DNA from 2 places in the Streptomyces sp. NPDC043812 genome. Region 1 is predicted to be linked to the other one. Evidence: riboswitches for the same ligand, from Rfam matches in the RefSeq annotation. Region 1 holds a riboswitch; the other holds the start of a gene.
What was found. Region 1 has a riboswitch for S-adenosylmethionine ahead of thrC (threonine synthase). Riboswitches for the same ligand answer to the same signal wherever they lie in the genome.
Positions count from the first base shown of each region.

Region 2: it holds a riboswitch for S-adenosylmethionine, as region 1 does, so the genes downstream of both, AC067Z_RS01810 (aminotransferase class V-fold PLP-dependent enzyme) here and thrC (threonine synthase) in region 1, are expected to answer to the same signal.

Region 1 covers NZ_JBWKCY010000002.1:23,161-30,680, reverse strand. The annotation lists gene thrC (threonine synthase) at 1-1,214, opposite strand, end outside; SAM riboswitch class I at 1,232-1,359, opposite strand; gene AC067Z_RS02800 (glucosyl-3-phosphoglycerate synthase) at 1,512-2,456, shown strand; gene AC067Z_RS02795 (hypothetical protein) at 2,495-2,701, shown strand; gene AC067Z_RS02790 (alpha,alpha-trehalose-phosphate synthase (UDP-forming)) at 2,758-4,143, shown strand; gene AC067Z_RS02785 (FG-GAP-like repeat-containing protein) at 4,236-5,456, opposite strand; gene otsB (trehalose-phosphatase) at 5,609-6,457, opposite strand; gene AC067Z_RS02775 (DUF3263 domain-containing protein) at 6,467-6,703, opposite strand; gene AC067Z_RS02770 (extracellular solute-binding protein) at 6,869-7,520, opposite strand, start outside.
Region 2 covers NZ_JBWKCY010000001.1:386,131-393,650, forward strand. The annotation lists gene AC067Z_RS01810 (aminotransferase class V-fold PLP-dependent enzyme) at 351-1,796, opposite strand; SAM riboswitch class IV at 1,999-2,116, opposite strand; gene trpD (anthranilate phosphoribosyltransferase) at 2,193-3,257, opposite strand; gene qcrB (cytochrome bc1 complex cytochrome b subunit) at 3,382-5,010, opposite strand; gene qcrA (cytochrome bc1 complex Rieske iron-sulfur subunit) at 5,007-6,083, opposite strand; gene qcrC (cytochrome bc1 complex diheme cytochrome c subunit) at 6,080-6,889, opposite strand; gene ctaE (aa3-type cytochrome oxidase subunit III) at 6,982-7,520, opposite strand, start outside.

The sequences.
Region 1 (7,520 bases):
AGCGTCTTGAGGCCGTCGCCGGTGTTCAGCACGACGGTCGTGAGCGCCGGGTCGAGCACGCCCGCCTCGATCAGCTTCCTGGTCACACCCACGGTCACGCCACCCGCCGTCTCGGCGAAGATGCCCTCGGTGCGGGCCAGCAGCTTGATCGCGTCGACGACCTGCTCGTCGTTGACGTCCTCGACCGCACCGCCCGTGCGGCGCGCGATGTCCAGCACGTACGGGCCGTCGGCCGGGTTGCCGATGGCGAGCGACTTGGCGATGGTGTTCGGCTTCTGGGGGCGCACGACGTCGTGACCGGCCTTGAAGGCGGTGGACACCGGCGAGCAGCCCTCGGCCTGGGCGCCGAAGATCTTGTACGGCTTGTCCTCGACGAGACCGAGCTTGATCAGCTCCTGCAGACCCTTGTCGATCTTGGTGAGCTGCGAGCCGGAGGCGATCGGAATCACGATCTGGTCGGGCAGCCGCCAGCCGAGCTGCTCGCAGATCTCGTACGCGAGGGTCTTGGAGCCCTCCCCGTAGTACGGGCGGAGGTTGACGTTGACGAAGCCCCAGCCCTCGCCCAGCGGGTCGCCGATGAGCTCGGAGCAGAAGCGGTTGACGTCGTCGTAGTTGCCCTCGATGCCGACCAGTTCGCCGCCGTAGACCGCGGCCATGACGACCTTGCCCTGCTCCAGGTCGTGCGGGATGAACACGCAGGAGCGGAAGCCGGCCCGCGCTGCGGCGGCGCCGACCGCACCGGCGAGGTTGCCGGTGGAGGAGCAGGACAGGGTGGTGAACCCGAAGGCGCGGGCGGCTTCGACGGCGATGGCGACGACGCGGTCCTTGAAGGAGTGCGTCGGGTTGCCGGAGTCGTCCTTGATGAACAGGCCGCCGGTGACGCCCAGTTCACGGGCGAGGTTGTCGGCCTTGACGAGCTTGGTGAAGCCGGGGTTGATGTTCGGCTTGTCGGCCACGTCGGCGGGGACGGGCAGCAGGGGGGCGTAGCGCCAGATGTTGTTCGGGCCGGCCTCGATCTGCTCCCGCAGCTTCTGAGGATCGCCGCTCGGCAGGTCGTACGCGACTTCGAGCGGCCCGAAACACTCGGCGCACGCGAAGATGGGGCCGAGGTCGAAGCGCTGTCCGCACTCGCGGCACGAGAGTGCGGCGGCGGGTCCGAGATCGACGGACGCGGTGGCGGGGGTGGTGGTGCTTGCGACAGTCTGCGCAGCCATGGTGGCGAGGCCCTTTCTCCTCATCTTCCTCGTGACGCATCTCGCCACGAGACGGAATTGGCACCTTCCCCACCGTGACCTCGCGGTCGGCGGGAGGGTTGCCGGGGCTTCAACGGGCCGTTCCCTCTGCCCCTCTGGATGAGCGGTATTCGATTGTCGGCGAGGCAACCCCGGCATGCGCCGGTCACCTGCGTTGTTCAAGACTGTAACCGAAGGCGCGGACGGTTGAGATAGTCGTCCGAACCGCGAGATGGATCACAGGACCGACGGTGGACCCGATGTCAAGGAGACGCACCCGTGCTCGATGAGGTGGAGCGGTGGCTGGAAAGACGCTCGTGGTCAGCCGCCGACCGCACCCTGAACCAGCTGCTCACGGCCAAGGCCGGGCGTGGTCTGTCGGTCAGCGTCGTGCTCCCGGCGCTGAACGAGGAGGCGACCGTCGGTGACATCGTCACGGTGATCCGGCGCGAGCTGATGGAGGCGGTGCCGCTCGTCGACGAGCTGGTGGTGGTCGACTCGGGGTCCACCGACCGTACGGCCGAGCTGGCTGCGGCTGCCGGCGCGCGGGTGGTGCACCGGGACGCGATCCTCCCCCGGATTCCGGCCGTCCCGGGCAAGGGCGAGGTGTTGTGGCGGTCACTGATGGTGACCAGCGGGGACATCGTGTGCTTCGTGGACGCGGATCTGCGCGACTTCTCGGCGGACTTCGTGTCGGGGATCGTGGGCCCGCTGCTGACCGAGCCGGACGTGCAGTTCGTCAAGGCGATGCACGACAGGCCGCTCGGCAACGAGCCCGGGCAGGGGGGCCGCGTGACGGAGCTGGTGGCCCGGCCGCTGCTGAATCTGCACTGGCCTCAACTGGCCGGTTTCGTCCAGCCGCTGGGTGGCGAGTACGCGGCCCGGCGCAGCCTGCTGGAGCAACTGCCGTTCCCCGTCGGCTACGGAGTGGAACTGGGCATGCTGATAGACGCGCTGAACCTGGTGGGTCTGGACGCGCTGGCGCAGGTCGACGTGGGGACGCGCAAGCACCGCCACCAGGACGGCCAGGCGCTGGGCCGAATGGCCGCAGCCATCTACCGTACGGCCCAACTGCGCCTGGCCCGTGGTCACTTGGTCCGGCCGTCGATCACGCAGTTCGAGCGCGGCGACGGCGGATTCGTGCCGCGGACCCACACGGTGGACACCGAGGAGCGGCCCCCGATGCGCGAGATCGGTGAGTACGCGGCGCGTCGCGCGGCATAAGCCGGAACTGCCGTCCATTTTGTCTACATTTCCTATCTATGGACCCTATGGACCTCGTGATCGCCATGCACACGATCAACGGCGCGATGCCCCTGACCACCGAGTCGGCCGACGGCACCGGTGAACTGGCCCGCACCGGCTCCACCGCCGAGCAGCTGTGGCTGCTCGGCGGCATCGCGCTGAGCCTCACCGCCGCCGGTGTGGTCGCCGTCGTCGCGGCCCGCGGCCGTCGCCGGGATCACTGACCTGCGAGCAGGCGTACTCACGTTTGAGGGATTGCGGTACGGGCTAGGTTCGGCACATGGTCACCGATGCTGCACAGATCCTCGTCGCGTCCAACCGCGGCCCGGTCTCGTACACACTGACCGGGACCGGAGAGCTCGACGCCCGCCGCGGCGGCGGCGGACTCGTCTCCGGTCTCTCCGCGATCGGCTCCGACGCACAGTCGCTGTGGGTGTGTGCCGCCCTGGGCGAAGGCGACCGCGAAGCCGTACGGCGCGGGGTCGGCGAACCGGGCATCCGGATGCTCGACATCGACGCCGCCGTCCACGCGGACGCATACAACGGCATCGCGAACTCGGTGCTGTGGTTCGTCCACCACATGCTGTACCAGACGCCGCTGGAGCCGGTGTTCGACCAGGAGTTCCGGCGGCAGTGGGCCGCCTACCGGACCTACAACCGGGCCTTCGCGCAGGCCTTGGCGGAGGAGGCGGCCGAGGGCGCGGCAGTGCTCGTGCAGGACTACCACCTGGCGCTGGTGCCCGGCATGCTGCGGGAACTCCGCCCCGACCTGCGGATCGGGCACTTCTCGCACACGCCGTGGGCGCCGCCCGAATACTTCGCCATGCTGCCCGACGACATCGCGGAGGAACTGCTGCGGGGGATGCTCGGCGCGGACCGGCTCGGGTTTCTCACCAGGCGGTGGGCGGACGCGTTCGCCGCCTGCTGCGCCCACGTGGTCGGCGGCACCGGCACGACGGCGATCGGCGTCCACGGCCTCGGCGCCGACGCCGACTTCCTGCGCGAACGGGCACACCGGCCCGATGTGGCCGAGCGGATCGAGGAACTGCGCGCGGAGATCGGTGAGGGCCGCCGCACGATCGTCCGCGTCGACCGCACCGAACTGTCGAAGAACATCGTCCGCGGGCTGCTGGCCTACCGGGAGCTGCTGGAGACCCGCACCGAGTGGCGCGAACGGGTCGTGCACATCGCGCTCGCCTACCCCTCGCGGCAGGACCTCGCCGTCTACCGGGACTACACGGCAGAGGTCTCGCGCCTCGCGGACGAGATCAACGAGCAGTACGGGACCCCTGGCTGGACGCCCGTCATCGTGCACGTCAAGGACGACTTCGCACGCTCGCTGGCCGCGTACCGGCTGGCGGACGTGGCCCTGGTCAACCCCATCCGGGACGGCATGAACCTGGTCGCGAAGGAGATCCCGCTCGTCTCCGACGCGGGCTGCGTGCTGGTGCTGTCGCGGGAGGCAGGCGCGCACGAGGAACTGGGCGAGGACGCGATCACGGTCAACCCGTACGACGTCAGCGGGACGGCGGCGGCACTGCAAACGGCGCTGACGATGCCCGCGGAGGAGCGCGCGGAGCGCACGAAGCGACTGGCCGCGGGGGCGGTGGCGCTCCCGCCGCGCCGCTGGTTCCTGGACCAGCTGGAGGCTCTGCGGGCGGAGTGAGGCGAGCCACCCGGCGCCGGACGCGACGACAGGGCCCCCGCCCGGAGGCGGAGGCCCTGTCGCGGTTCAGCGGATCCCGCCCTCGCGGTGGATCAGAAGAAGCCGTTCAGGCTGTACCAGTCACCGGCGCTCTCCTCGCGCGACGCCAGGCCGCCGGTGCCGGTGCCCGGGTAGACGAGCTGGCAGCCCACCCCGCGGCAGCTCTCTCCCACGAAGGTGCTCTTGGTGACGGCGATGAGGTCGGCCTTGCCGTCGCCGGTGACGTCCCCCAGTCCGAGTAGGGACTCCATGACGTTCCAGCCGCCCTTGCCGATCAGCACCCGGGACCCGAGGGCACCGTTGGCGCCCGGGTACAGGAACAGCTCGCCGGTCGAGGCCTTGCGGGCGATCAGGTCCGCCTTGCCGTCGCCGTTCATGTCGCCGGCCCCCACCATGGCGCTCATGCCGGTCCAGCCGCTCGCACCGATGACCTTGCGCGCGCCGAGGGTGCCGGTGCTCGTGCCGGGGTACAGCCACAGCTTGCCCGTGGCCTTCTCGACGGCCAGCAGGTCCGAGCGTCCGTCGCCGGAGAGGTCTCCGTGGGCGACGAGCCTGCTCATCGTGTTCCAGCCGCCGTTGCCGATGAGCTTGCGGGCACCGAGGCTGCCGGTGCCGGCGCCCGGGTACAGCCACAGCTTCCCGGTGGACGCCTCGCGGGCGATCACGTCCTCCCGGCCGTCACCGCTGTAGTCGCCGTGCCGGACGAGGGCGTTCATGGCGTTCCAGCCACCGGTGCCGACGAGCTTCCCGGAGCCGTCGCCGCGCAGGAACCAGAGCCGGCCCGCCTTGTCCCGGACGAGGACGTCGGCCTGCTTGTCGGCGTTCAGGTCGCCGAAGCCCGACGCCTGGGGCGCGGTGCCCGCGTACCACTCGGGGTAGGCCGCCATCCAGCACTCACGCTCGGTGGGGACGAAGCTCACCGAGCTGACGGTGCGGTGGGAGTAGCCCCATTCCGTGCCCGCGGGGTCGGGACCCCAGATGGAGACGCCGCCGTCCCTGTCGTAGTTCGCGTTGTCGTGGAGACAGGCGAACTTGGACGTGTGGTTGACGACGGACTGGAACGTGTTGTCCCAGCTCCCCAGCGTCGCCTTGTTCGTGTTCGTCTTGAACATCGTGCCCGTGCCGTTGTCGGACTTCCAGGCACAGAAGTAACCCGACGGGCAGTCGCGGATCGCGGCCTGCGCGGGCGCCGCGCCCGCACCGAGAAGCCCGAGCGAGGTGAGCCCCAGCGTCGTGGCCAGTGCGGCCACACGCCGGAGCAGAGTCGTGCGCATGTGTTCCCTCCCTGACGCGGCGCGGAGAGACGCTCGACGCGCCGCAGCAGGAAGATACCGTGATCAAGCCATGGCGCGATCACGAGTTTCGCCTTCGCGCTCGGCAGCCCGGCCGTCCTCACGGCAACGGCCGGACAGATCGCGACAAAGCCCTACGCGACGCGCTCCGCCAGGGCGGCCAGCAGGTCGGCCACCGCGCCCGGACCCGGCAGGACCAGGTCGGCGCGGTCGACGAGCTCCGGTACCTCGCTGCCGCTGCACACCAGCAGCCCCGGGACGCCGTCCGACCGCAGCTTGTCGACCGCCGAGTAGGCGGCCAGGTCACCGAGGTCGTCGCCGGCGTACAGCACCGCCTCGGCGCCCACCGCCCGTACGTACTCCGCGAGGGCCACGCCCTTGTCCATGCCCGGTGGGCGCAGTTCCAGGACCATGCGGCCGGGCTCCAGGATCAGGCCGTGGCGGGAGGCCAGCGTCGCGAGCGGTTCGCGCAGCGCGTCGAACGCGGCCTGCGGATCGTCGGCCCTGCGGGTGTGGACCGCGACGGCCCGGCCCTTCTCCTCGATCCAGGTGCCGTGCCAGGCGCCGATCCTGTCGAGGAATCCGGGCAGTTCGGCACGCGCGGCTGCGACGCCGGGATGCGGGTCCGGGGCGTGCACGGTGGCGCTCACCGCGTCCCAGCGCTCCGCACCGTAGTGCCCGAGCACGACGAGGTGGTCGAGTCCGGCGACCCCGGCGAACCCCCCGTAGCGCACGGCGACTCCCGCCGGCCGGCCGGTGATCACGGCGACGGAGGCGACCTTGGGGGCGAGCGCCGCCAGCGCGGGAACGGCGCCCGGATGGGCGCGCGCCTGCTCGGGGTCGGGGACGATCTCGGCGAGTGTGCCGTCGAAGTCGAGGGCGACGACGGCTCTGCCGGGCCGCTCGAGAAGCGCCGCGAGACCTTCACGGCCGGCAGGGGTGGACGGCGTCGGCATGGTGTGTGCGTACGGGGAGCTGCCCATGCACCGACCCTATCGGCGACTTCTTCTGGCGTCCCTCACACGGCGAAGCCGGTTGACGGTGACGGGGTCGTGGGCGAGGGCGCGGGCGTCGTCGAGGAGGGCGTTGAGGAGCTGGTAGTAGCGCACCGGGGACATCCCCAACTGCTCCCTGATCGCCCTCTCCTTGGCCCCGGGCCCTGCCCAGGACCGGCTCTCCATCCCCAGGACGGCGCGCTCCCGCTCGGACAGCGGGTGCTCGTCGGTCATACGATCCAACCTATCGCCAGAGTGCGACATCCAGGCCACCCTGCGGGCCCGGCGCCCGCAGGGTGGCTGCCCGCACGGCCCACTGCCCGCATCGACCGCCGCCCGCACGGCCCGCCGCCCGGAGAACGCGCCCGCCCTGCGGGAGAGCTGCTCCGGGTGGGAGAACTACTCCGCCGCCTCGGCCGCGGCGGCCTCGCGGTCGATGCTGCCCAGCGTCGATGACGGGCTCGCGCCCGGCGCGACGGCCTTGCCGATGTTCTTCTTGATGGTGTCGCTCACCGCCGCCCACGACGTCTTGCCCACGGGAGGGAGGACCGAGCCGGGCAGTTCCTCGAGGAACTCCTTGAGGTCCTTGTGCTCCGGGTCGTCCTCCATCGTCTCGGACGCCGAGATCGTCACCGGCAGCAGATCGTTCTGGCCTGCGAACTCCAGGACGTTCTTGTCGTCGAAGGCGAAGTCGAAGAACTTGCCGATCTCCGCACGGTGGCCGTTCTCCTTGAAGCCCATGATCCAGTCGGCGACACCCATCGACGACTTGGCCTCGCCGTCCCGGCCCGGCAGCGCGACCTTGCCGACCTCGATGCCCTGCTTCTCGGCCGCCTGCATCAGGGACGGGTGGCCGTTGAGCATGCCGACCTCGCCGCGGGTGAAGGCGGCGAACGCGTCCTTGCGGTTGAGCTTGCCCGGCGCGACCGGACCGGTCAGCTGCGCGTCGACAAGGTTGTCCTTGAGCCACTCGAAGGTCTCGATGTTCGCCTGCGAGTCGATCGTGTACTTGTCCGCCGCGTCGGTGTAGCCCCCACCGCCGCTGAGCATC
Region 2 (7,520 bases), on a different contig from region 1:
CCACTCCAGACTCACGACGCCTTACGTCCCGAACACGCCCCTGCGCGTCCCCCTTCCCGGCCCCGGCCGTCTCCCTCCCGCCCGGAGAGCACCGCACCCACCTACGGGGAGCCACTCCTGCCCGTGGGGCGACCACCGGCCGCAACGGTCGAATCCGGCGTGAGGGGGACGGGGTCGCAGGAGGGGGGTGCCCGGACGTAAGGCGTCGTGAGCAGGGGACCGGCAAGTACGGGAAAGCAGTCCGGGCACCCCCCTCCCGGAGGCCCCGGCACCCGCACAAACCACCCCCTGGGCAGGGGGGCACGGGCACGGGGCCGCCAGCCTGCTAGGGCCCACGGGGCGAAGCCCCGTCACACCGCAGGGACGCAGCGGCCGTCCTCCGTGCGGTACGCCCACTTCGCGCCCTCCCGCACCAGCTCCCCCACCGCCGCCACGAAGCGCTCCACGTGCTCGTCCGGCGTACCCGCCCCGAAGCTGACGCGGATCGCGTTCAGCGAGCGCTCCCCCGGCTCCGCTTCCGGCGCCCCGCACTCGCCCGCGTCCTGCGGGTCGCTGCCCAGCAGCGTGCGCACCAGCGGGTGCGCGCAGAACAGACCGTCCCGTACGCCGATCCCGTACTCGGCCGAGAGCGCCGCCGCGAAGTGCGAGCTGTTCCAGCCCTCCACCACGAAGGAGATGACGCCCACCCGCGGTGCGTCGTCGCCGAAGAGGGACAGCACGCGGACCTCGGGCACCGCCGCCAGGCCCTCTCGGACCTTCGCGATCAGGTGCTGCTCGCGGGCGACCAGCGCGTCGAAACCGGCGTCGGTCAGCGCCTTGCACGCCGACGCGATCGAGTAGACGCCGATGACGTTCGGCGAACCGGCCTCGTGGCGGGCGGCCGTGGTGTGCCATTCGACGTCCACGCCTCCGTCGGCGCGCCGTGCGACCTTGCGCGAGGCGCCGCCGCCCGCGAGGTACGGCTCGGCGTCCGTCAGCCAGTCCGCACGGCCGGCGAGCACACCGGAGCCGAACGGCGCGTACAGCTTGTGCCCCGAGAAGGCGACCCAGTCGACGTCCAACTCCTTCACGGACACGGGGTGGTGGGGCGCCAGCTGGGCGGCGTCGAGGACGATGCGGGCACCGTGGGCGTGCGCTGCCGCGGCCAACTCCTTGACCGGCCACAGCTCACCGGTGACGTTCGACGCGCCGGTCACGCAGACCAGGGCCGGTCCGTACGGCTCGCGGCCGGCGAGCGCGTGCTCCAGCGTCCGTACGGCGTCGTCGGGGGTGCGGGGTGCGTTGAGGTAGGTCACGCGGGTGCCGCCCCACGGCAGCAGCGAGGCGTGGTGCTCGGTCTCGAAGACGAAGACCTGGCATTCGGCGGGCAGCGCGGCGGCGAGCAGGTTCAGCGAGTCGGTGGTGGAGCGGGTGAAGACGACCTGGTCGTCGTCCCTGCAGTCCAGGAACTCGTGGACCGCCACGCGGCTGTTCTCGAACAGGTCGGTGGACAGCTGGGAGAGGTAGCCGGCACCGCGGTGCACGCTGCCGTAGTACGGCGCGTAGGCGGCGACGTCGTCCCAGACGCGCTGCAGGGCCGGGGCGCTGGCCGCGTAGTCGAGGGCGGCGTAGGTGACCTCGCCGCCGGTGACGAGCGGGACGGTGACGTCCCGGCCGAGAACGGGCAGCGGGGCGGCGCAGCAGGGCTCGCCATCGACAGCGACGGTGCCGGCGGCAGTCACAGCGGCGGTGGCTGCCGCGGTGGGGGACGGGCTGGCGACGGCGGAGGCAGTGGTGGTGTCAGGGCACACGGACATGGCGGTATCTCCCGGCAGGAAAAGGCGAGTTGGCTTCGACGAACCCGTAACGGAGGTACGGGGAAGGCCTCGACGCACGGGAGTGACCGCGCGGAGGTGTACGGAAGAAGGGGCGGAAACGCCCTATCGCATTCGCTTGCTCACGAGACTGCTCCCTTGAGGACCAGGACCCCAGGGACGCGGCATTCGACGATGCCGCGGGGGTCCGCGCTTGCCACAGACCTCGCTGCCTGCGGCCTGGTCTTCACCCGGGGCACCCCGCCACGGACGGAGGGTTGCCGGACAGCGGGCCGGGGCCGTAATCGCTGTCACTCATGACCTTGGGAAGCATCTTGCCATACGTCTCGCACTGCGCAAGGGCGCGGTCCAGTATCCGGACCGCGCCCCGCCCCGCGGCTACGAGTTGCTCGCGGCCACCCAGCGTTCCAGCGCGGCCCGGGCCGCGCCCGAGTCGATGGACTGCGCAGCTCGCGCCACACCGGCTGCAAGCTGCTCGTTCAGCGTGCCGTCCGTCGGCTCCAGCGCCACCAGCGCGGCGGCGGAGTTGAGGAGAACCGCGTCCCGTACGGGCCCGGTCTCGCCGGCCAGCAGCCGGCGCGCGACGTCCGCGTTGTACGAGGCGTCCGCGCCGCGCAGCGCCTCGACGGGCACCAGGTCGATGCCGATGTCCCGCGGGTCGAACGCCTCCTCGCGCACCTCCCCGTCCCGGACGCGCCACACCCGGGAGGTCGCGGTGGTCGTCAGTTCGTCCAGTCCGTCGTCGCCGCGGAAGACGAGGGCGGAGGAGCCTCGCTCGGCGAGCACCCCGGCCACGATCGGCGCCATCCGCGCGTCGGCGACACCGGTCGCCTGCGCCTTGACCTTGGCCGGATTGGTCAGCGGGCCGAGGAAGTTGAACACGGTGCGGATGCCCAGCTCCTTGCGGGCAACGGCGACGTGCCGCAGCGCGGGATGGAACTTGACCGCGAAGCAGAAGGTGATGCCCGCCTGCTCGGCGACCTGTACCACCTGCTGCGGGGTCAGCTCCAGATTGACGCCGAGCTTCTCCAGAACGTCGGACGCACCGCTCGCGGAGGACGCGGCGCGGTTGCCGTGCTTGACCACCTTCGCGCCCGTACCCGCCACGACGATGGCGGACATGGTGGAGATGTTCACCGTCTTGGCCCCGTCTCCGCCCGTGCCGACGATGTCGACGCTGGGGCCGGGTACCTCGATCAGCTTGGCGTGCGCGTACATCGTCCGGACCAGACCGGAGATCTCCTCGACCGTCTCGCCCTTGGCACGCAGCGCGACCACGAAGCCGGCGATCTGCGCGTGGGTCGCTTCGCCGCTGAGGATGCGGTCCATGGCCCACGCGGTGGCGTCCGCGCTCTGGTCACGGTTGTCGAGGAGGGAATTCAGCACGCTCGGCCAGGAGTAGGCCGCCACGCTGTCGCCGCCTTCAGGGGTCACAACGTTCATGGTCCACTCCTGGGTCCACGTGCCGACAGAGATGTCTCCACCCTATCCAGCCCCGGTTACGGCGAAGGGCCCCGTCCAACGAATGGACGGGGCCCTCGGCTGTGGCGACCTTCAGGTCAGGCGATCAGTGGTGGCCGTGGCCGCTGGTGATCTCCTTGTACTCCTCGGTGGTGGGCTTGGCGATCTGGTTGTCCTCGCCGTAGTAGCCCTTGTTGAGCTTGACGCGCAGCTTCTCCATGCGGCCGATCTTGCGGCGGACACCGTTCTCGTCGACCGCCGGGCCGATCTCGGCCGGCGTGTACTGCTCGTGTGCGGTGAGCTTGTACCGGTCGGCCTGCGAGAGCGGCTCGTGGATCTCGACGAACTCACCGTGCGGCAGGCGCTTGATGATGCCGGACTCCCGCCCGTGCAGCACCTTCTCCTTGTCGCGACGCTGCAGACCCAGGCAGATCCGCTTGGTGATGATGAACGCGAGGACCGGTCCGACGAAGTACGTGATGCGGACGAACCAGGTGATCGCATTGATCGACAGGTGGAAGTGCGTCGCGAAGATGTCGTTTCCGCCACCGAGCAGCATGATCACGTAGCCAACGACCCAGGCGACACCCAGCGCGGTACGCGTCGGCGCGTTGCGCGGGCGGTCCAGGATGTGGTGCTCGCGCTTGTCGCCGGTGATCCAGGACTCGATGAACGGGTAGACGGCGATCGCCGCGAGGACCACACCGAAGATGACCAGCGGGATGAACACACCCAGGACGAGCGTGTGACCCCACAGGTTGATCTCCCAGCCCGGCATCACACGGATCAGACCCTCGGCGAAGCCCATGTACCAGTCGGGCTGGGCGCCGGTGGACACCTGGTCCGGTCGGTAGGGACCGAGCGCCCACACCGGGTTGATCGTGAACAGGCCGGCGATGATCGCGATGACACCGAAGACCAGGAAGAAGAAGCCTCCGGCCTTGGCCATGTACACCGGCAGCAGCGGCATGCCGACGACGTTCTTGTTCGTCTTGCCGGGGCCCGCGAACTGCGTGTGCTTGTGGTAGAAGACCAGGATCAGGTGGGCCACCACGAGACCGAGCATGATGCCCGGCAGCAGCAGGATGTGGATCGAGTAGAACCGGGCCACCATGTCGTGGCCGGGGAACTCCCCGCCGAACAGGAACATCGAGATGTACGTGCCGACGATCGGCGTGGACAGGATCGCGCCCTGCGTGAAGCGGACACCGGTGCCGGAGAGCAGGTCGTCCGGGAGCGAGTAACCGGTGAACCCGGTGAACATGCCGAGGACGAACAGCAGGAAGCCGAACAGCCAGTTGATCTCACGCGGCTTGCGGAACGCGCCCGTGAAGAACACGCGCATCATGTGCACGAACATGCCCGCGAGGAAGATCAGCGCGGCCCAGTGGTGGATCTGCCGGATGAGCAGACCACCGCGGACGTCGAAGCTGATGTCCAGGGTCGAGGCGTACGCCTGGGTCATACGGATGCCCTGCATCGGCACGTACGAGCCGTGGTACTCGATCTCGGCCATGCTGGGCTGGAAGAACAGCGTCAGATACACACCCGTGAGGATGATGATGATGAAGCTGTAGAGGCAGATCTCGCCCAGCATGAAGGACCAGTGGTCCGGGAAGATCTTCCGCATGTTGGCCTTGGCCAGGGAGTAGATCCCGAGCCGGCCGTCGGCCCAGTCGGCGACTTTCTCGCCGGCGGGTGCCTTCTTCTTGGCGTCTGTTGCCGTGGTACTCATCCGCGCTCCCAGAAGGCAGGACCGACAGGCTCTTGGAAGTCGCCGAGCGCTTCGAGATTGCCCTCGGCGTTCACACCGATCTGCAGCTGCGGAAGCGGGTGACCGGCCGGGCCGAAGATGACGCGGGCGCCGTCGGAGAGGTCGAAGGTGGACTGGTGGCACGGGCAGAGGACGTGGTGCGTCTGCTGCTCGTACAGGCTGATCGGGCAGCCGACGTGGGTGCAGATCTTCGAGTAGGCGACGATTCCGTCGACCGACCACTCGAGCTCGCGCTTGTCCTTGATGTCCTCCGGCTGGATGCGGACGATCATCAGGGCGGCCTTGGCGATCTCGTTGTTGAACTCGTGGTTGCTCTCCTCCAGGCCCTCGGGCATGGCGAAGGTCAGCGACCCGACCGCGATGTCCTCGGGACGCAGCGGCTCATTCGTGTTCATGTTGATGAGCTGCTTGCCCTTGGACCACAGGGTGTGGCGGAGCTTGTCCTCGGGCAGCGGGCCCAGCTCGCGCAGCAGCACGACGCCGGAGAGCGGCACCATGGCCAGCGCGCCGAACATCGTGTTGCGGATGAGCTTGCGCCGGCCGATGGCGGACTCCCGCGCACCGTCCGCGAAGTCGGCCATGACCTTGGCCTTGACCTCGGGCTCCGCCTGGATCGGGTGCCGGTCGTCGGCGACCTCGACATCGGACATCAGGGTGCGCGCCCAGTGGACGGCGCCCGCGCCGATGCAGAAGAGCGCGATACCCAGGGTCAGACCCAGCGAGAAGTTGAGCGCGCTGATGTGACCGAGCGGCCAGACGTAGATGATCTTGCTGACATCGAAGATCACGAACGAGGCGATGAAGCCGACCGTGGCCAGCATCGACAGCGTGAACAGGAAGGCGACGGTGCGCTCGGAGCGCCTGGCCGCACGCTCGTCGATGTCCTGGACGCGCGGCTTGTGGGCCGGCAGTCCCGGATCGGCGAGCGGGTCCTCGTCACGCTGTGCGACAGCAGTGCCGCCGCCGTGAGCCGCGTCATGCGCGGTGCCCTGCTCTACCGGCAGGTTCTCTTCTGAATTCTCTTGGCTACTCATGACTTCTTGGCCTTAGCGGTGTGGGCCGCAACCCAGACGGCAACAGCGATCAGCGAGCCCAGACCGAAGATCCAGCCGAACAGACCCTCACTCACGGGGCCGAGGCCGCCGAGGGCGAACCCGCCGGGAGTGGGCGTCTCGTCGCTGTTCACGGACTTGACGTACGCGATGATGTCCCGCTTCTGCTGCTCGGGCAGCGTGGAGTCGGGGAACGACGGCATGTTCTGCGGGCCGGTCTGCATGGCCTCGTAGAGATGCTTCGCGCTCACGCCGTCCAGGCTCGGTGCGTACTTGCCGTCGGTCAGGGCGCCGCCCTCACCGGTGAAGTTGTGGCACTGGGCGCAGTTGGTGCGGAACAGGTCGCCACCCTTGGCGATGTCCGCCTCGGCCGGGTCGAACTGCTCCTCGGTCGGAACGATCGGACCGGCACCGAGGGAGGCGACGTACGCCGCGAGCTGGTCGATCTCCTTCTGGGAGTAGATGACCTTCTTCTTCGGCACCTGGGCGCCGGGCTGCTGGGCCGGCATACGTCCGGTGCCGACCTGGAAGTCGACCGCGGCGGAGCCGACGCCGACCAGGGAGGGGCCGTCGGAGGTGCCCTGACCGCCGGTTCCGTGGCAGCTTGCGCAGCCCACGGTGTAGAGCTTCTGCCCCTCCTTGATGGCGAGGGACTGGGCGGTTTCATCGGCCTGCGCCTTGTCCGCGGGTGCGAACGCGGCGTACAGCCCCCCAGTGGCCGCCAGCGCGAGGAGTAGGACGACGACCGCCGCCAGCGGATGGCGTCGTCGTGCGGAGAGCTTTTTCACGGATTACCCCGGTGTCAGGATCTTCTGCGTCGGTGCTTCTGGACTATGTCTGCTTCAGGCGGCTCCCGCTCGCTGCGGGCCGCCCGCGCCGGTTACTTGATCATGTAGATCGTGGCGAAGAGGCCGATCCAGACGACATCGACGAAGTGCCAGTAGTAGGACACGACGATGGCGGCGGTTGCCTGCTCGTGGGTGAATCTCTTGGCCGCGTACGTCCTGCCGAGAACCAGCAGGAAGGCGATGAGACCGCCCGTCACGTGCAGACCGTGGAAGCCGGTGGTCAGGTAGAACACCGAGCCGTACGGGTTCGACGAGAGGGAGAGCCCCTCGTGCTTGACCAGCTCGGTGTACTCGAAGACCTGGCCACCGATGAAGATCGCACCCATCACGAACGTGATGATGAACCACGAGCGGAGCTTCTTCACATCGCCCCGCTCGGCGGCGAAGACGCCGAGCTGGCAGGTGAGGGAGGAGAGCACCAGGATCGTGGTGTTCGTCGCCGAGAACGGGAAGTTCAGCGTATCGGCTTGCTCCTGCCAGAAATCGGGACCCGTCACCGATCGCAGGGTGAAGTACATCGCGAAGAGGGCCGCGAAGAACATCAGCTCGGAACTCAACCAGATGATGGTTC